Regions from separate parts of the Paenibacillus sp. FSL H7-0716 genome, predicted to be linked through region 2. Evidence: predicted binding sites of a transcription regulator. Region 2 holds the regulator's gene; each other region holds the start of a gene.
What was found. Region 2 encodes Rex, which represses fermentation and respiration genes when NADH is low (regulators of the CRP and FNR family bind a similar motif). Its sites were predicted from a motif close to TTGTGAAATATTTCACAA; they were not measured.
Positions count from the first base shown of each region.

Region 1: a site for Rex is predicted at 1,964-1,981, ahead of MHH60_RS13025 (polymer-forming cytoskeletal protein). Genes of this name have one in related genera too.
Region 3: a site for Rex is predicted at 1,786-1,803, ahead of MHH60_RS29200 (formate/nitrite transporter family protein). Genes of this name have one in related genera too.
Region 4: a site for Rex is predicted at 2,025-2,042, ahead of adhE (bifunctional acetaldehyde-CoA/alcohol dehydrogenase). Genes of this name have one in related genera too.

Region 1 is NZ_JBBODA010000008.1:107,670-111,278, forward strand. Features, by position in the region: gene MHH60_RS13010 (MFS transporter) at 1-319, opposite strand, end outside; gene MHH60_RS13015 (LacI family DNA-binding transcriptional regulator) at 368-1,279, opposite strand; gene MHH60_RS13020 (hypothetical protein) at 1,411-1,557, shown strand; gene MHH60_RS13025 (polymer-forming cytoskeletal protein) at 2,040-2,588, shown strand; gene MHH60_RS13030 (hypothetical protein) at 3,241-3,486, shown strand; gene MHH60_RS13035 (histidine phosphatase family protein) at 3,549-3,609, opposite strand, start outside.
Region 2 is NZ_JBBODA010000002.1:28,454-32,062, reverse strand. Features, by position in the region: gene dinG (ATP-dependent DNA helicase DinG) at 1-1,599, shown strand, start outside; gene MHH60_RS02965 (redox-sensing transcriptional repressor Rex) at 1,730-2,383, shown strand; gene MHH60_RS02960 (amidohydrolase) at 2,370-3,609, shown strand, end outside.
Region 3 is NZ_JBBODA010000041.1:4,930-8,538, forward strand. Features, by position in the region: gene MHH60_RS29195 (FAD-dependent oxidoreductase) at 1-843, shown strand, start outside; gene MHH60_RS29200 (formate/nitrite transporter family protein) at 1,907-2,734, shown strand; gene MHH60_RS29205 (MFS transporter) at 3,195-3,609, shown strand, end outside.
Region 4 is NZ_JBBODA010000002.1:298,587-302,195, reverse strand. Features, by position in the region: gene MHH60_RS04240 (carbohydrate ABC transporter permease) at 1-109, shown strand, start outside; gene MHH60_RS04235 (ABC transporter substrate-binding protein) at 242-1,708, shown strand; gene adhE (bifunctional acetaldehyde-CoA/alcohol dehydrogenase) at 2,118-3,609, shown strand, end outside.

The DNA of each region.
Region 1 (3,609 bases), on a different contig from region 2:
CTAGTGTCACTACAAGTCCGCAACTTATCAGATCTGTGATCAGCATGAGGGTTCGACGATTGATCCTATCCGCAAAAGTTCCCCCAATCGATCCTAGCAAAGAACTAAGCAATAAATTGATTATCGTGATGATGGCAATCATTTTGGCGCTGCCGGTCGTTTGCAGTACCCATAAACTTAAAGCAATACTATGAAAAGTGTTGCCAAATAAGGAAATGGAGTACGAACTGAGTAGCAGCAGGAATCTCCGATTTCCCCAAAGAGAGGGATAAACTTGAACAGCAGGGGGAACTTGTTTCACTAATACAGGACCAGGCATAAGTTATGCTCCTTTCAACTTAAACGCTTAAGTGAATAGCCAAAAAAATTATTCTACAAAATAGCAATTATTTTCTTGTGCGGAGTAGTCAGAATGATGCAATAATTTGTCCATGAGTTCAAATGCAGTAGCCGCTTTATCCCCAGTAAAAATGAATTTATGAACGTCATCGCCTAATATTTCCGGACAATTGCAGGTGCAAAGCACAGAGAGTTGTTCGAACCTCCCGTTTACTTCAACGTAACTTCCAATAAACTCATTAATGACAATGGCCTCTTTATAGCCCCCTCCCTGTAAGAATGTATTTAATTCCTCCAAATTGACAACGGTAAATATCGCTTCTTCAGGTAATGGAATACTGTCCTGAATAAAGCGGGTGAGGAAACAGTTATTGAAGCTCTCCATAATTAAACATACCTGTGAAAGGTCCTGTGGTTTTACCTTTTGCAGAACTGCTCGATAGTTGAAAAGGACCTGCTTAAAGAGTTTATCTTCAATCATGCTGTCGATCAGAATCAAAGGAATTCCTTCTACAAAATGTTTGGAGATCGAATAAAAGGCTTCCTCGCGCACATCGATCAGAAATACAGCCTCCAGCTTTCTTTCTACGATAATATCCAAAGAAGGCTGGTCAACATCAAGTGAATAGAGCAGCGTATGGTAACCAGCATTTGTTAACCGTTGTTCCAAGGCATGTATAAATGAGAACTGGGCATGGAGCTTCCAGTGTGGGGTATGGGCTGATGTGTTAACAAGCACACCGACCAATCTTGTTTTCTGATTTGCAAGTGAACGTGCTGCCAGATTCGGTATGTAATGCAGTTCCTCGGCAAGCTGAAGAATCTGCTGGCGCGTTTTCTCAGGAATGGTTTGGTTGCCGACACGATTCAGAACATAGCTCACTGTTGCGACGGAGACATTGGCACGAAGTGCGATGTCCTTCATGGTTGTCTTTTTCACCAGTAAATAGCTCCCTTATCCTTGTGATATTTTCTAAAGATTAACATTCTGATTCTAAAGCGTCAATGGGGGGTGAGTGAGCATTTAGATGACCCTGCTAAGTTTCTAGAAATGGAAGAATTGCGGAAGGGTTGAAGGAAGAGGACTTAACTCAACTTCCTAATTTCTCGATTATTATCAATGAAGGTCATGAAGAAATTGCAGAAGCCGTTATTAACAGCTGGAACAAGAATCTGGGCATTCCAGTAGACTTTGAGACCCTGGGAAAATCTGCTTGATAATCGTCTTAAGCTAAATTATACGAAACAAGCTTTATGCAAAAGCTGAAAAAATGCTTATTGACCAAATGGCCATCCTTCCGCTGTATTATTTTTATGCTGATGTTTTGCATAAACCTAACATTAAAAAAGTAAGTGTAGAGTATGATGGTTCCATATCTTTTTCAAGAGGATATCTAATCTAAAGATTTATAGTAATAAAGATTATGAGGATACTTCCAAAGTTATTGGAAGTGTCCTTTTTGTGTGGAATTAATCACCTTTGTGACCTTTCTTAAAATTTGGGTAAATAAGTATTAAGATCTATGAACTTAAAACGGGCAGCGAGATGAGGTGTTACTTATGGATACGATTCCGGATGGAGATGAGTGATCTTTGTGAAACCGCTTCAGATAACGACACAATATTGTGAAAATTTTCACCTGTTTATTAAAAATTTTAATATATAATTAATTTATAATCAAAAACAAGGGGGATTTAAAATGAAGTTATTTAAAATGATGTTAGTAGCAGGCGTCTCGGTTGCAGTCTTGTCTGGTTGTGGTGCGAATAATAATGCGACTAATTCGGCGGCTACTACGGCTCCAACTACAGAGCAAACGGATGCAGTTACTACAGCTTCAATCGTAAATCAAGCAGATGCGTTTACCAAGGCTGTAAGTAAAGATGGAAATTGGATTATTGCCATTCTAAATGATGTGACTATTGCCCAAGATGTTGTTGTTGAAGGCGAATTCCATGATAAAGGGGCCGCAGACGGCGATATCTACCGTAAGATTGCTCTTTATGCCCAAGACGCTGATCACAAAGTTACTGCCAATTACACACTCACTGTACCTAAGTTAACTGTACAAAGCGAAAATTTACGAGTTCAAGGCGGAACCATTAAAGGTGATGTTTATGTAGAAGCAAACGGATTTAATCTGCATGAAACCTCGACTATTGATGGAAATCTTTACTTCGCAAACGAAGATGTGAAAGCAACTGCAGGGATTGAAGGTAAAGTGACTGGGGCAACTGAAGTTAAATAAGTTTATGATGATTTCGATTAGGTAGAAGTAGAAGGACTAACTATATAGATAGAATTATCCGGATAGGTTCAGGAAAAAGGAATCAGTATGAATGGGCTGACTCATAATGGACTACACCCCATCTAGTTACCATATGAGAGCCGACGGAAGCCTTGAAGTAACAAGTAATGGAGTATTGAAGCAGTGAATTATTGGAGTATGAAAATTTGAAGTGTACAGTAGATGGTTTTAACTGTATTTTGTACAACTAAAATGCTCAAAATGCTCGGCCAATGAAATTAGCTGTATTTAGTACATCTATTTTCTTGATTTAATACTCTATAGGCTATTTCTCTAGTTTTTAATTGTATAGAATACACTTAAAGTTAGAATTATCCCTTGTGGATATGGAATAAGTGTATAAAATGCAGTTACCTTAAGAATTCCATCAAGATATTGCGTTACAACGAAGTGGGTATCCGAAAGCTACGAATGATTAAGCTTAGCTCATAAAACCTACTCAAGTAAACTACCGCAGACCCAAAACACCAGGCAGTGAACCTCCAACGGAGAATCGCTGCCTGGTTGTTTTTTTGTGGAAGAATATATGAACTATTGTTGATTTTCTTCATATTGACTTATACTATTACTACCACTACTAGGAGGAACACATATGTCTAAGGAGTATTCGCGCACATATATTGAGAGCGTAAAGCTTGAAATGTTAAATAGGTTGGGATTAAAGCAGGTGTTCTTCAAGGAGCAAATAGGGGACAGCCTAATTTTTGAAGCTGTGGGTTTTGATAAAGGGGCAAAACACCGCTTTTGCGTTAGACCAAAGACAAAAACGATTGATGAATTCATTTCAGGCAAATGGATGAAGGTCCGCAGTTTTATAATCAAAAGTGTGGATATTTAATGTTGAACCCTATAAAGGTAGCCCCGTTAATCGGAGTTACCTTTTTATTATTTGACCCATAGTCATTGATAATGTGAAGTATCTCCATACAGATCGATGGTTGTATTGTTATCAGTTAGGGTT
Region 2 (3,609 bases):
CCGTGGTTCCGCAAATGTTATTATCATAGGGCTAAGCATGAAGCTGGGATTGCTGACGTGGTCATTACAAACCACTCTAAGCTATTCGCAGATGTTAAGGCTGGGCACCAGCTGCTTCCGGCTTACGAGCATCTTGTCATTGATGAAGCACATCATTTAGAAGATGTGGCTGGTAAACATCTTGGCATGCATATGAAGCATTTCACTGTGGCACACACGTTATCGCGACTGTATAAAGATAGCCGAAACGGACAGCTTCCTGCTCTGCGCCAGATATTACAGTCGTCAGGCAGTGAAGAGGCTTCAGAATGGAGCGGAGTCATCGATCGGATTTACCCGGATCTGCTTACCGTCAAAGAAACCTGGGATGCACTCAGCGACAAGCTGTTCAGCCTTTTGCCGGAACGCAGTGATGCAGGGGCGGGGGAAGCGGGACAACTGGTTATGCGGTTGCTTCCCGCCCGTAAGCCGAAGGATTGGGATGAATTAGTTGCGCTAGAGAACACTATGAATCTGACGTTAAGCGACATCATCCGTAAGGGTGATAAAATGCTTAACGAGATGCGTGACCAGGAAAGCCAATCCTCAGCAGACAGTCTTGTTACTGATATTAGCGGTTTATTTAAGGATTTGGCTTCCATCCGTGAGCAAGTAAGATTCTTTATGGGGCTGAATGACGATAATGTAGTATATTGGCTGGAGGCAAATGGAAATTACCGCAGCAAATCACTACAGCTGTATGCCGTCCCTGTGGATGTTAGCAGCCAGCTTAAAGAGTTGTTCTTCGATAAGAAAAAAAGCATCGTGCTTACCTCGGCGACGCTGTCTGTAGATAAATCTTTTCAATTTATGATTGATAATCTCGGACTTAACGAAGCTGCGGAAGAGGGACGTCTAATGACCTCACTCCTTCCATCTCCCTTTAAGTATCGTGAGCAGGCACTGTTAGTTATACCGCGTGATTTTCCTAGTGTGAAGGGCAGTGTGGGCGATGCTCGATTTGTCGATACACTCGTACAGTCATTATCGGAAGCTGCTAAAACAACACGTGGGCGGATGCTGGTTCTGTTTACTTCTTATAAAATGCTGCGTCAGGTATATGATCCGCTTAAAGAGGCTTTGGCCTCACAAGAGATTACGGTGCTTGGTCAAGGCGTGGAAGGTGGCAGCCGGAGTAAGCTGATCCGCCGCTTTCAGGACAGTGCAGCATCCGTTCTGCTGGGGACGAGCAGCTTCTGGGAAGGTGTAGATATTCCAGGTGAAGCACTGACTTGCCTGGCCATCGTGAGACTTCCGTTTCAACCGCCGAATCACCCGTTGGCGGAAGCGAAGTCGGAGTTATTGCAGGCCCAGAAGAAGAATCCGTTCATGAAATTATCAGTTCCTCAAGCGGTTATTCGTTTTAAGCAGGGATTCGGAAGACTGGTTCGCACGGCGCAGGATCGCGGAATAGTTATTGTTTATGATACAAGGGTTATTGAATCTCATTACGGAAAGTATTTCCTTTATTCATTGCCTGGTCCCAAAATGGAGCATATGCTTACTGATCAAATGGTCCCTCGCATAGCGGAATGGCTAGAGGATGGCGGCGCTTCTTAAAACGCTCGTCTTCAGTTTAGCTCCTCCTTATCCTTAAGGGCGGTCTGTTACAGTACCGCCCTTAGTAAGGAGAGGTAGACGTTTGAATATGGATTTACACAAGAACATTATTATTTTTAGGAGGAAAAATATGAAATCGGATAAAATATCAGAAGCCGTTGTTCGCAGACTACCTGTGTACTTGCGTTTTTTGAATGATCTCCAGAATCGCGAAATATTAACAGTTTCCTCTCAGGAACTTGGACAAAAGCTTGATCTTAATCCCGCACAGATTCGTAAGGATTTAGCATATTTTGGTGACTTCGGCAGAAAAGGTATCGGCTACGATGTAACGTATCTTATTGAGAAAATCCGTCATATCCTAAAGCTGGATCAACAGCTTAATGTAGCTTTAGTTGGAGCAGGTAATCTCGGACATGCCTTGTCTAATTACAATGCATATCTTAAAGATACTATGAAAATCACGGCTATATTTGATTCGTACGCTCCTAAGGTTGGACGTAAGATCAACTCCCTTACTGTGCAACCGATGGATGAACTAGGCAGCACGATTCGTGAGCAAGGTATTCGCATTGCCATTATTACCGTACCTGATTCAGAAGCTCAAAATGTAGCAGATATTCTCATTTCTTCTGGGATTGAAGCGATTTTGAACTTTGCCCCTGTGATTCTGAAGACACCACCGAATATCCGGGTGCATGCAGCTGATTTTACAACTGATCTGCAAAGTCTTGCTTATTACTTGCGGGATGGAAAGGAAGAAAGCGAACATGAACAACAATAAAACGATAATTAAGGGCGGGTATTTTCTGACTCCGGGAACGGATGAGCCGGTTCTGAGTGGATATATGACTATTGAAGATGATTTAATCACTTACATAGGAAAAGAAGAGCCTCAGATGGAAGCTGGAGTGCAAGTGGTTGATGGCAGCCGTCTGCTGTTCATGCCTGGACTTGTAAACACACATGGTCATGCGGCGATGTCTTTGCTGCGTGGATATGGAGATGATTTAGCGCTACAAGTGTGGCTTCAGGAGAAGATGTGGCCGATGGAGGAAAAGTTCACCGGAGATGATGTATACTGGGGAACCTCCTTATCTGTATTGGAAATGCTGAAGGGTGGAACTACGACCTTCCTCGATATGTATGATCATATGGACCGAGTAGCCGAGGTAGCTGAGTTATCAGGTATCCGTTCCGTATTGATGCGTGGTGTGATCGGGTTATGTCCAGAGGATGTACAGAATCACAAGCTTGCGGAAGCGATTTCTTTTGCCCGTAACTGGCATGGAAAGGCTGACGGTAGAATTACTACTATGATCTCGCCACATGCCCCTTATACTTGCCCTCCGGACTTCCTGGTTAAGTTCGTGCAGGCAGCGCATGATCTGGATTTACCGATGCATACGCATATGTCCGAAACGAAACGTGAAGTGGAACAAAATGTGGCGGATTACGGGTTGCGTCCTGTAGCTCACTTAGAGAAGCTTGGAATGTTCACACGTCCCTCGATAGTTGCACATGGTGTTCATTTAAATGATGAAGAGATTGAGATCTTGGCTCGCCATAATGTGGGTGTATCTCATAATCCGGGCAGTAATTTGAAGCTGGCTAGCGGAGTGGCTCGGGTTACTGATCTTCTAAAAGCTGGTGTGAAGGTGTCTCTTGGCACGGATGGCGCGGCAAGCAACAATAACTTGGATATGTTTGAAGAGATGCGGCTTGCAGCTCTCATTCATAAGGGTGTCAGCGGTGATCCAACGGCTGTTCCAGCTCCAGAGGCTCTGCGTATGGCTACAGAATATGGCGCGCAGTCCATCTTTTTAAATAATGTAGGCAGACTTGCTGTAGGGATGAAAGCTGATTTCATTGCTATTGATATCGATCAGCCGCATTTGCTGCCACACACAGATCTGTTGTCTCATGCAGTTTACTCTGCTAGCGCTCAGGATGTTGAGCATGTGTGGGTGAATGGTAAACAGGTCATCAAGCATGGACAATGCTTAACCC
Region 3 (3,609 bases), on a different contig from region 2:
CTAATTGATGGTGAAGATCGCATTCTGAGTAAATATCTGGACCAAGAATTTACTGCACCGATCGAACAATCTTTTCAGGATCATGGGATTAAATTGGCACTGAATGAGAAGGTCAGCTCTTTTGCAGGCAAAGACGGTAAGGTTACAAAAGTTATTACAAGCAAAGGTGAGCATGAGACAGATCTGGTCATTCTCTGCATTGGTTTCCGTCCTAATACTGAACTCTTAAAAGGTCAAGTCGATATGCTGCCTAATGGTGCCATTGTAGTCAATAACTATATGCAGACTAGCTGCCCGGATGTATATGCCGCTGGCGACAGCTGTGCGATTCATTACAACCCTACAGGCAAACACGCCTATATCCCACTGGCAACCAATGCTGTGCGGATGGGAACCTTAGTTGCACGCAACTTGGTAACAGAAACCATTCCTTATATGGGTACACAAGGGACTTCGGGCATTAAGATTTATGAAGACAATATCGCTGCAACAGGGCTTACTGAAGAAGGAGCTAAGGCTGAAGGAATGGACGTAGAAACCGCCATGATTATTGATAACTACCGTCCGGAATTTATGCCAACCTTTGAGCAGGTTCAGTTAAAAGTAGTGTTTGATCGCGCCACACGCCGTATTCTCGGGGCTCAAATTATGTCCAAGATGGATCTGACGCAATCGATCAACACAGTGTCTGTATGTATTCAAAATCAAATGACAATCGACCAACTAGCCTTTATCGATTTCTTCTTCCAACCGCATTACAACAAACCTTGGAACTTCCTGAATACAGTAGGTCTTCAAGCGCTGCCGACAACAGTACCAAGCAAAGAGGCTGTAACGGTTTAAAAAGAAACGATTGTTTCTGAGTGATTTATCGACGAAAAGACAACCTTATAAAGCTAGAAAAGCAGCGATTCTCCTGTAACGGGAGGATTGCTGCTTTTTTTGTTAGGTGCAGAATGATTAGCTGCTTGGGTAGATGCAATCCAATGGCTTCGGTGATGGTAGCAATCCAAATATGCTCAAAAGTTACGACTAGGGTCAACTGTGTCCGATCGTGCTGAGTCATCATCCCTCCGCAGAAGCTTTCGGACTCAGAAGGCGCTATTTAGCAATTAATCGCCGTTTGAGTGTGATTTCGGACTCCAATGCAGCTATTACATAGAATGAGGTACAACTAGTGTGTTTTTCGTGCTAATAGCGACTATGGGGTCCGATAGCAAGCCAAATGTGCTCAAAAGCTACGTATAAGGTCATCTGAGTCCGATCGTGCTGAATCATCGCCCTCCGCAGAAGCTTTCGGACTCAGAAGCCGCTATTTAGCAATTAATCGCCGTTTGAGCGTGGTTTCGGACTCCAATGCAGCTATTACATGGAATGAGGTACAACTAGTGTGTTTTTCGTGCTAATAGCGACTATGGGGTCCAATAGCAAGCCAAATGTGCTCGAAAGTTAAGATTAGGGGCATCTGGGTCCGATGTCCGGGTGTGGGCCAAATATGCTCAAAAGCTACGATTAGAGTCATCCGAGTCCGATAGAATGCCGATAGTGAAGTATGACGATAGTGAAGTATGACGATAGTGAAGTATGACTATAGTGAGGTATGACTCCAGTGAGGTATGACTCCAGTTAGGTATAGCTCCAGTGAGATATAGCTGCATATAGGGTCAACTGAGTCCGATAGCTGCTGCGTACGCCCAAATGTAATCCAACGAAACAAGATATGCTGGCTTAGTAGGTCAGTCGCAAACTTCTAATTGTGCACAGGTCGGAGTAAATTTGACATGTCAGTGAAAACTTTCACTTAGTTTTCTCAAAGTGATAATTATCACGTTAATGTGTTTTACGACACGCTACAATGGTCATAAAGGAACAAATTTGAAGTAAATAGATGAAGGGGATAGGAACCATGGCTTATAGCAAACCGCAGCAAATTGCCGAAGTAACTGTAGAGAACGGCATAAAAAAAGCTCATAATCCGCTAAGTACCGTACTTATTCTGGGCTTTTTGGGAGGAGCGTTTATTGCGCTCGGGTTTTTATTAGATATTCGCGTCATTGCTGGCGCACCACAGGAATGGGGTTCCATTGCTAACTTTATCGGAGCCGCAGTCTTCCCCGTTGGGCTGATCATGGTACTCCTTGCAGGTGGAGAACTGCTAACAGGAAATATGATGGCCGTGCCGCTCGCTTTTATGGCTAAGAAGATTTCTTTCTGGGAAGTTGTGAAGAATCTTTTGCTCATTACGATTAGTAATCTGGCAGGGGCATTATTTGTAGCTTATTTCTTCGGTCATGTGGTGGGTTTAACTTCAGAGGGTGTATATTTAGAAAAATTGGTGGATATGGCTGGTCATAAAATCGATGCAGAATTCTTTCCGGCATTTGTTTCGGGTATCGGCTGTAACTGGCTCGTTGCACTGGCCGTATGGCTCTCCTACGGAGCAGATAACTTCAGCGGCAAAATCCTTGGTATTTGGTTTCCAACAATGGCCTTTGTTGCGATCGGATTCCAGCACGTTGTAGCTAACATGTTCCTAATTCCAGCAGCTATTTTTGAAGGTTATTATTCATGGGGGCAATACTTCACTAACTTTGTTCCCGTCTGGCTCGGCAATCTAACGGGTGGAGCAATATTTGTCGCAGCTGCCTATTGGATGGCATACTTGCGTAAAGCACCTACGGCTATTCAATCCGTAGATAGCATGTCCGGCAGCAGTGTCAAAAAACACGCTTAAGCTCGTCTTATAGAGCACTCCATAGAACATTCAAGGTCTGCCTTATTGGTGGCGTTAATGTTTTAGGGGTGCTTTTTGTTATGTAGACACAAAAAAATCCGCCGTGATATATCCGCGCTCGGGGGAACGAAATCGGATCACGGCGAATTTTGAAGGGGGAGTGTTTCTAGGCTCTATTACCCCGTCTTTCGGATAGCGAATCAGTTTCTTCTTGTTTAGTTTGCTTTACGGACGACAGCCACGGCTTTAAAATAAGAATAGATATTAGAACTAGGGAGGACTGCGGACGTGAACCCCAAGGGAGACGGGATATTTCATGCGATATGTGCGTTTTATCCTCTAGATTTCATGCGTACTTTATCACGATAAAACGTCAATGTGTATGCTTGCTCATAGCCCTGTTTTGGGATGATACTGGATGAATTAATGACACATATATAACAGGGGATGTACACTACTTATGAAGTTTTTACAGGCATATCCAAAAGAAGTGAAAATATTTCTAATTGCCAGCCTAATTAACGCAACAGGTAGTGCGCTGATGTGGCCGCTCGTTACGATGTATGTATTTGATGAGCTTGGACGCAGCATGTCAGATGCTGGACTGGTGATTCTTATTCAATCGGTTGGTGGGATCGTGGGTCAACTACTCGGAGGCTCACTCTATCATAAGGTAGGCGTTAACCGGCTGATTGTCGGTGCGCTCGCCATGAATGCTTTAGCACTGTTCACCTTGCCGGCAGCTAGTAACAACTGGACGTTATTTATGGTTGCAATGGGACTGGTAGGATTATTTAATTCCTTATCATTACCGGCCATTCAGGCATTTATCGGCTTTCGTTTCACGAAGCAGCGTGGTGAGCTGTTTAATGTTA
Region 4 (3,609 bases), 270 kb from region 2:
TATTAAATTCGCCATCCTATTTATCGTATCGTTGCCGCCGATCCTTGTCTTCCTGATCTTCCAAAAGTTCATTATGCGTGGCGTCGCATTATCAGCAGTTAAGGGATAAGCAAGGATCGACGGATTTAGTCACGGATCGTAAACATGCACATGAAAGGAATATAAATGCACCTCGTTTGTAAACGATTTCTCTTTTATGATCGATATGTAAGATAACTATGAATTGAAAAGGGGAGTTTCAATGCGTAAGTACTCTAGCGTGCTACTAAGCCTCCTTGTGGCCGGATCGTTGTTAACCGCTTGCGGCGGTAATAACAATAACGGAAACACGACAGGAAACAAGGAAGGGGAAGCGACTACTGCGCCAACGAATGCTGCAACAGATAATGCTGGCAGTGCTACAGCAGCGCCAACTGATGATATCACACAAAGAAAAGTGACCATCAAAATTCACTATCCAACCCCTGACCTAACCGAAGTTAGAGCACAGGAAGATGACAAGATCAAACGTTTCCAAGAGGAATATCCCAATGTTGAAATCGTCAAAGACGATTGGCAGTACAATGTAAGTGAAATCGGCATCAAAATGGCAGCAAATGAAGCTCCAACCTTCTTTAACACTTACGCTACAGAAGCAAAATTCTTAGTTGAAAAAGGCTGGGTAGCTGACATTACGGATCTGTGGAATAAATACGAATTTAAGGATCAAATTAACCCGGTTCTCCAAAATCAATTTATCATTGACGGAAAAGTATTCGGCGTAACTCAAAAGGGTTATGTAACAACCACAATGATCAACAAAAAAATGCTGGATGAAAAAGGCGTTGCTGTTCCACCTATGGATTGGACTTGGGATGATATGCTGAATACCGCTAAAGGCGTAGCTGATACCAAAAAAGGGATTTCTGGTATTGCTCCAATGGGTAAAGGGAATGAAGCAGGCTGGAACTGGACCAACTTCCTGTTCGAAGCTGGCGGTGAAATTCAGAAGATTGAAGGCGGTAAGGTTGTAGCTACTTTTAATTCTGAGGCTGGGATTAAAGCGCTGGATTTCTACAAGAAACTTAGATGGGAAGCAAACGCGATTCCTCAGGACTGGGCACTAGGCTGGGGCGATGCTGTAGGCGCATTCCAACAAAGTCGTACAGCAATGGTAATGGCTGGATCTGACGGCGTTATTGAGCAAGCGTTGAATCAAGGCGGTCTGAAACCAGAAGATGTACTTACGTATCCAATGCCTGCGATGGAAAAAGGCGGAAAACACACTGGGGTACTTGGTGGTGACTACCTTGTAATCAATCCAAATGCAACCCCAGACGAGCAAGAAATGGCATTCCGTTATATTACATTTGATTACTTCTCTGATAAAGGTCTAGAAGCACTGGATGCGGTTCTGCAACAACGTACAACGGATGGCAAATACTTTATTCCGCCGCTCTTAGATTACTATTCTGCAGATTCTGACTTCGGTAAGAAAACAAAAGCTGTGTATGATAAATATACAAATGTATATCAATACAGCCCTGATATTTTAGGTTTGCTGGACGGTAAACCGGAAGCGCAATACAATACACAGGACTACTATGCAACCATGTCCAATGTAATTCAAGAGCTGTTCTCCAAAAAAGGAACAGATTCCAAGACACAGCTTGAAGCTGCTGCCAAAACAGTGCAAGAGAAATTCTTCGATACAATTAAAGTAGAATAGGCAAGGAAGAACAGAACCGGCTCCTTTAGGAGTCGGTTTTTTTATGTTTATATTATTGATATTTTTATAAATTAACACGACGGGTGACACTCGACTATTTTTTAGAGGGTCATGGGAAAAAATAGAGTGTCAACAAAATTAGATTTGCTTTTTTAAAATATTTTTGCGAACGAAAAGGTAGAAAATGGGTATTGGTTCTTGTCTTTTTAAACATAAACTTTAGATTTAAGGGATATTACAGCGTAAATAATGGTAAAAAACCTATAAAATGATCGAATGAAAGCGCTTTGAAAACAAATCAAAAAAACTTTATACTTTGTGAAAGATTTCACTATACAAGGTGGAAATGATGTGATAAGATAAATGTGTAGAGAAAAACAACCTAAAAATTGACAGGAGGACGAGGGAGATGGCAGTTAAGAACGAAGTCGCCGCCCAAGTTAAACAAACTACCGCTGAAGAGTATATTCAGACTTTGGTGGATAAAGCGAAAAAAGCACATGAGGCATTCATGGCGCTGGATCAAGAGCAAGTTGACACAATCGTTCATGCAATGGCGTTGGCTGGACTCGACAAACATATGTACCTCGCTAAATTGGCTGTAGAAGAAACTGGCCGCGGGGTTTACGAAGACAAAATTACTAAAAACATCTTCTCGACAGAATATATCTGGCACGGAATTAAATACGATAAAACAGTAGGCGTTATTGAAGACAATGCTTATGAGAGCTTCCAAAAAATTGCTGAGCCCGTCGGAATTGTAATGGGTATCACACCGGTAACCAACCCTACATCCACCACGATGTTTAAAGCGTTGATTTCGATTAAGACACGGAACCCTATTATATTCGGTTTCCACCCATCTGCGCAAGAGTGTAGTGCAGCAGCTGCTAGAATTCTTCATGATGCGGCTGTAAAAGCTGGCGCACCTGAGAATTGTATCCAATGGATTGAAATGCCAACGATGGACAAAACAAATGCTTTGATGAACAACCCAGACGTTGCACTTATTCTCGCAACAGGCGGTTCTGCAATGGTAAAAGCAGCTTATAGCTGTGGTAAACCAGCTCTTGGCGTAGGTCCTGGTAACGTACCTGCATTCATCGAAAAGAGCGCGGATATTGATCAAGCCGTAACGGACATCATTCTTTCCAAAACTTTTGATAATGGTATGATCTGTGCTTCCGAGCAAGCTGTTATTATCGAAGAACCAATCTTCGATCAAGTGAAAAAGAAAATGATCGCTAATGGCTGCTACTTTGTTAACAAAGAAGAAGCTGCTAAACTTACTAGCGGCGCTATGAACGTTGATAAATGTGCGGTTAACCCAGCAATCGTTGGACAATCCGCAGTGAAAATTGCTGAAATGTGCGGCATTCAAGTTCCTGCCGGCACTAAGATTCTGGTAGCAGAACTTGAAGGTGTAGGCACTAAATATCCATTGTCCGCTGAAAAATTGAGTCCTGTGCTTGCTTGCTACAAAGTTAAAAACGCAGATCAAGGTATCGAACGCGCAGCACAAGTTGTTGAATTTGGTGGTATGGGCCACAGTTCGGCTATCCACTCCAACAACGAAGAAGTAATCATGAAGTTCTCCAATCGTCTGCAAACAGGACGTATTCTCGTTAACTCGCCTTCCACTCATGGTGCGATCGGCGATATCTATAACACTAACATCCCTTCGTTGACGCTGGGCTGCGGATCTTATGGTCGTAACTCCGTGTCGCAAAACGTTACAGCAATCAATTTGATCAACGTGAAAAGGGTGAATCGTCGTACCGTGAATATGCAATGGTTTAAAGTACCTGACAAGATCTATTTCGAAAAAGGCGCTACACAGTACCTGACCAAAATGCCTGATATCACACGTGTCGCAATTATCACTGACCCAATGATGGTTA